One region of the Sphingobacterium sp. HJSM2_6 genome, then DNA from elsewhere that is predicted to be linked to it. Evidence: riboswitches for the same ligand, from Rfam matches in the RefSeq annotation. Region 1 holds a riboswitch; the other holds the start of a gene.
The links. Region 1 has a riboswitch for S-adenosylmethionine ahead of ACFRAE_RS07400 (methylenetetrahydrofolate reductase). Riboswitches for the same ligand answer to the same signal wherever they lie in the genome.

Region 1 (3,218 bases):
CGATACCGTAGATAGGGATCCTGTTAGACTTTCTTTCTTTTGGGTTGATCCGTATCCAACAACAATGATCTCATCAATATTATCACTGGTTTCTGTTAGGCTGATGGTTAAAGTCGCAGCAGTAATGCTGACTTCTTTTTTCTCATGGCCTATAGCTGTGATAATTAATGTTTGTCCTACACTAGCATCGATGGAAAATTCACCTTTATTATTTGAGGATGTTGCTTTTGCTGGATTTTCTTTGACTGCAATAGTCGCTCCTTCTATAGGACCAGCACTATTGCTTACCTTTCCTTGGATGCTTTGCTGGAAATTAGACTCCTTGATGGGACTTGGCCAAGTGTTTGGCGTTGCCCTTGCTTCAAGTTGACTGAAGGATGCTAGTATAAATGCTGCTGAAAAGGGGCATAGTGTACTAGCTAAAAAAAAATTGAGTAATCTTTTTTTATACATATTTAATTCAATTAAAGTTTTAAGGTTCTGGGGAACCATAATTAGGGTTTGTTTAATACAATGATAAAGTAATTGTTAATTAATAATTTTAGTGAAGCCATATCAAACGATTGCTTAAATTGTGCAAACGATTGATATTGTAACGAACAATTGAATTATTAAATTAATATTTATTTAATTAGGTCAATTAGTTGTTTTTATTTAATTCAAGTGTGATTATTCTTAGGATAGCTTAAGTTCTTTTGTTGGGTTTGGAACATTTATCTAAACGCTATAGTGATGTACGATGAACCTTTTCCACTTATATTGCGTATTTTTGTCGTTTAAGATACATCATGACAATAGATCAAAGTTTTTATATAGGTTATATTAGTAAATCGAGAGGATTGAAGGGGGAATTACAACTATTCTTCGAGTTCGAAGAATATGCAGCTTTAGATTTGGATATTATCTTTATAGAAATTGATAATAAATTAGTGCCTTTTTTTGTGGATCAGATAAAACTCCACAACAATAGTACAGCTTATGTTTCTTTTGAAGATGTCGATCATATTGATAAAGCACAACCTTTGGTGCGTAAAAAGATGTATTTACCCCTTGAAAAAATGCCGGAGCGTGATCCCAATGATTTTAGGTATACTGATTTAGTCGGATATTTGGTAATTGATGAGGTGGAAGGTGAATTGGGAGAAATTACAGAAGTTCAGGAAATGCCCCAACAATTTATTGCGACGATCGCTATGGAGGAAAAAGAAGTCTTATTTCCACTCAATGAAGATCTAATCGTAGGCATTGATCAGGAGGAAGAGGTGATCGTCGTTAAACTACCAGAGGGTTTGATTGCTATGTATTTAGAGCAATAATCCAATTCTTATCATCTTTTTTAGTATTATATTTTGTCATTCCTCTAGGATTGACGATATTAGCCATCGCTTATAGAGAAAGGTAGAGGGAATAGACCCGCTGAAGCCTTAGCAACCTGATTCATTCAAGGTGCTACATTCTACCCCGAAAGGGAAAGATAAGCTGCAAACCAGACCCACACTGCGTTTTCTCTAAGCCTTAATATATTTTTATGAAAATTATAGATCATATTAAAAACGCAAAAGGTAAAACCTTATATTCTTTCGAATTACTTCCTCCAGCTAAAGGACAAGGTATACAGAGTATTTTTAAAACTATGGATGAATTGATGGAGTTTAAACCACCATTCATTGATGTTACTTACCACAGGGAGGATTATCTATATAAGCAACATTCCAGTGGCTTATTGGAACGAGTTTCTTATAGAAAACGACCAGGAACCGTTGCTATCTGTGCAGCTATCATGAGTAAATATAAAGTGGATGCAGTTCCGCATCTTATTTGCGGTGGTTTTACGAAGGAGGAAACGGAAAATGCTTTAATCGATTTGAATTTTTTAGGAATCGATAATGTGTTGGTACTGCGAGGTGATGCTCGAAAAGGAGATGCTGATTTTATTCCAACCCCAGGTGGACATGCCTATGCCACAGAATTGCTAGAGCAGGTGGTGGATATGAATAGAGGCCGATACCTGCATGAGGATATTACTATTGCCGAGAAAACAAATTTTTGTATCGGTGTAGCGGGTTATCCTGAAAAACATTTTGAAGCCCCCAATTTTAATACAGATTTTAAATGGTTGAAAAAGAAAGTAGAGATGGGTGCCGAATTTATTGTAACCCAAATGTTTTTCAACGTTGAAAAGTATAAAGAGTTTGTCATTAAGTGTCGGGAAAATGATATTCATGTGCCTATTATTCCAGGGTTAAAACCATTGACTAGTAAAAATCAATTGATTACTTTACCTCGAATATTTCACTTAGATATCCCAGAAGACTTGAGTGATGCCGTAGCAGATTGTAAGACAAATGCTGATGTAAGACAGGTAGGAGAGGAATGGTTGGTGCAACAATGTAAAGAATTAATTGAATTTGGAGCACCAGTAATGCATTTCTATACCATGAGTAATCCAGGTCCTACTAAAAAGATTGTGGAGAAACTTGTATAAGTTCCCTACGATTAGCTCAAATAATAAGAGAGTCAAGCAAAAACAGCTTGACTCTCTTGTTATTTAATAGTTTTATTTCGCTGTCGATGATATTAAACCTATTTTTGTTGAAAATAAAATACATATGCCAAATCCAAATAATAGAGCTGATATAAAGGTGGGAATGTTAGTCAATATCATCCTAAAAAAAGATCAACGTACTGGCGAATTGACGGAAGGTATTGTGAAAAATATTTTGACCTCTGCAAATTTTCATACCCGAGGGATAAAGGTGAAACTTACGGATGGGCAGGTGGGCCGCGTGGCAGAAATAATTGAAGATGATTTTTAAATCATACCCCTAATACCACAAGAAGCATTGCCACAATACCTGATCCACTAATCCTTAATTTGAAGCGATTTTCCCAAGCTATAAAACCTTCTTTTGTTAAATACTGTTAATCCCACAATGGAGTAAAGAAACTTCTTTACATTTATTGTAACTAACAGCTAAGCTATGATGAAGTATAATCAATGGAATAACCTACTTGGATGGATGTGTGGATTGATTTCCACGATCGTTTATATCCTTTGTACCGATAAAACGACCAGTTGGTGGGATACGGGAGAGTTTATTGCCTCGGCCTATAAATTAGAAATTGTACACCAACCCGGTGCGCCATTATTTCTTTTAATTCAGAATTTATTTTCCAATTTAGCTTTCGGTGATACTTCAAAAATAGCCTACATGATG
Region 2 (3,218 bases), on a different contig from region 1:
TCGAAATTCCCAGAGGTAGATAAACAATTAGGCCCTGAAATGAAATCTACTGGAGAAGCTATTCGCTTCATAAAAGATTTACAAGATCCTCATTTTAGAGAATTATACAGTACAAAATCAATGTTCTTAAATGCGCAATAAGCATAGAACAAACTCCTAAAAAAAGCGCTGTTTCCTACGAAACAGCGCTTTTTTTAGGAGTTAATAAACCTAATTATTAAATATCCATAACGCATCGAAAGCCCACATTGTTGGTTGGGGAGTTGATTTCTCCTTTTCCACGACTTCCAGCTTTATAGCGTTCGCAATATTGATCGTTGCATAGAAAAGATCCTCCACGTTGTACTTTTTTTACGGTATTTGGCTCTTGAGGATCGTAAGAATCGGAAGGACCTTTTGGATTAGATTTTGAGCTTTGTTGGTAATAATCGGGTCTGTAAAAGTCAGAGCACCATTCCCAAACATTGCCTTCCATGTCGTAAAGACCATAATCATTCGGTGGAAATGATTTTACAGGCGCACTGGTTTCAAAACCATCTTCCTTGCTGTTGTGGCTAGGGAATTCACCTTGGTAAATATTAGCTAACCATTTGCCATTTTCTAATTTTTCAGCACCCCAATAATAAGTTTCATTACTGTGTTTACCCGCTTTGGCTGCATATTCCCATTCAGCTTCTGTGGGCAACCTTTTGCCAGCCCATTTAGCATAGGCTTCCGCATCTTGATAGGCGAGTTGCGTAACAGGATGATTTTCTTTCCCTTTTATGGAGCTTTTGGGGCCTTCTGGGTGCTTCCAATTAGCATCTGGCACATAAGACCACCATTGCAGGTGATTTTCCATTCCCTGAACGTGTTCAGGCGCTTTAAACACCGCAGATCCCGGAACTAATAATTGAGGATCTACACCAGGGAAATCACTGGGGTCTAAAGGTCGTTCAGCAACTGTTTTGTACCCAGTCTCTTCCACAAATTTTGCAAATTGTGCGTTGGTGACTTCATGTACATCAATTAAAAATGGAGAAAGTTCAACTTCATGTAAGGGTTGTGCATCTTGAAAAGTGGCGCTTCCCATCGTAAACTTTCCACCTGGCATGCGAACCATTTCGGCAGCATCTTTTCCTTTACGTACGATGGAATCCGTTGGGCTATTTTGTGCAGCTGTAAATCGTGAGGGTATACTTGTAGTACTGCATAAAGCAACCGAATCATCCGGAAATTTAGCAGACGTTTCTGTAGATTTAGAATTTGTTTGACAGGCTTGAATAAGACTTGCAAACAGTAGAAGATTGACTATTCTTTTCATTTGTTGACTATTATAGGAAAAAATAAATGAAAAATGAAAACTTAGCAACGAATATGATCTGAAGAAGATGAATGGGTTTGTTTTTAAAATAGACAGTGAATAATTTTCATCATCCGTAATTCTGCGTCCCATTATTGTGAATTTAAGCTGTCTTTCCGATTACTGTAAAAGAGTTTCTTGGAAATAAGAATTTTAATTCATACCTTAGCACCGCTTATAGAGAAAGGCAGAGGGACTAGACCCAATGAAGCCTTAGCAACCTGTCACTTGACAAGGTGCTACATTCTACCTGAAAAGGGAAAGATAAGCTGGCTTCACTAATCTATGATAGCCTTCTCTTAGCAAATGATTTTAGTAAATTAATTTAAGGACAATACTTTATGTTATTAACAAACAATTTAGGTTACCCACGCGTGGGCGCTTTCCGCGAATTGAAAAAAGCTAATGAGGCTTATTGGGCGAAAAAAATCAGCGCGGAAGAATTATTGCAAGCAGGACTTAAAATCCGTGAAAGCAACTGGAACACTCAAAAAGATAATGGTATCGATTTGATTCCTTCCAATGATTTCTCATTTTATGACCAAGTTTTAGATTTATCTTTAACTGTAGGAGCTATCCCAGCACGTTATAATTCATTATTGAATAAAATAGATCGTCAATATAACCTAGATTTATATTTTGCGATGGCACGTGGTTTCCAAGAAGGTGGAGTAGATGTTACTGCCATGGAAATGACAAAATGGTTCGACACAAACTATCACTACATTGTGCCTGAGTTTGTAAAAAACCAAGAATTTAAATTGACTTCAGAAAAATTCTTAAATGAATATAATGAAGCAAAACAATTAGGAATTGAAACTAAACCAGTTTTACTTGGTCCTATTTCTTACTTATTGTTAGGTAAAGAAAAAGAAACAGGTTTCAACCGTATCGATTTGATCGATAATTTATTACCAGTTTATGAAGAGATTTTAGGAAAACTTGCAGATGCAGGTGCTCAATATGTACAAATTGATGAGCCATTCCTAGCTTTAGATATTGATGATGCTACTCGTGCACTATATGCTCGTGTTTTCGAGAAATTCGCTACAGCAGCAAAAGGTATCAAATTAATCGTTGCAACTTACTTCGAGGCTCTACGTGATAATGAAGAGACTGCATTAAATTTACCAGTTTATGCACTTCATGTCGATTTAGTACGTGGAGAAAACCAACTCGACAGCATATTAGCCAAAGTTCCTGCTTCTTTGACATTATCTTTAGGTGTTGTTGAAGGCCGTAACATTTGGAAAAATGATTATGAAAAATCATTAACAAAAATTAAACAAGCAGTAGATGCCTTAGGTAAAGACCGTGTATGGATTGCACCTTCTTCTTCTTTATTGCATGTTCCTTTTGATTTGGACAATGAAAACAATGAAGAATCATTACCTGCTGAAGTTAAGAATTGGTTAGCTTTCGCTAAACAAAAATTAGCAGAGGTAAAAGATTTAGCGGTATTGGCAGATGCTGAGGTTGATGCAGAGACACAAAAACGTTTCGAAGCCAATAAAATTGCTGCAGAAAGTCGTCGTACATCTCCATTGATTCATAAGCCTGATGTTAAAAATCGTGTGAACAATATTACAGATGAGGATGCAAAACGTACTTCCGTATTTGACGAACGTAAAGCTGCTCAATTAGCTAAATTTGGTTTACCAGCATTCGCTACGACCACTATTGGTTCATTCCCACAAACAAAAGATGTCCGTAAATGGAGAGCAGATTTGAAAAAAGGAGCGATCAGCCAAGAGCAATACGATAAAGAAATCGCTGAAGAAACTGAAAGAACTATTCGTTTACAAGAAGAATTGGATATCGATGTATTAGTACACGGAGAATTCGAACGTAATGACATGGTTGAATATTTCGGTGA

Region 2: it holds a riboswitch for S-adenosylmethionine, as region 1 does, so the genes downstream of both, metE (5-methyltetrahydropteroyltriglutamate--homocysteine S-methyltransferase) here and ACFRAE_RS07400 (methylenetetrahydrofolate reductase) in region 1, are expected to answer to the same signal.

The regions. Positions count from the first base shown of each region.
Region 1 is NZ_JBMOXB010000006.1:125,207-128,424, forward strand. It holds gene ACFRAE_RS07390 (SusC/RagA family TonB-linked outer membrane protein) at 1-453, opposite strand, end outside; gene rimM (ribosome maturation factor RimM) at 789-1,316, shown strand; SAM riboswitch class I at 1,384-1,481, shown strand; gene ACFRAE_RS07400 (methylenetetrahydrofolate reductase) at 1,529-2,485, shown strand; gene ACFRAE_RS07405 (YwbE family protein) at 2,610-2,816, shown strand; gene ACFRAE_RS07410 (DUF2723 domain-containing protein) at 2,982-3,218, shown strand, end outside.
Region 2 is NZ_JBMOXB010000002.1:35,262-38,479, forward strand. It holds gene carB (carbamoyl-phosphate synthase large subunit) at 1-141, shown strand, start outside; gene ACFRAE_RS02690 (formylglycine-generating enzyme family protein) at 218-1,303, opposite strand; SAM riboswitch class I at 1,515-1,613, shown strand; gene metE (5-methyltetrahydropteroyltriglutamate--homocysteine S-methyltransferase) at 1,684-3,218, shown strand, end outside.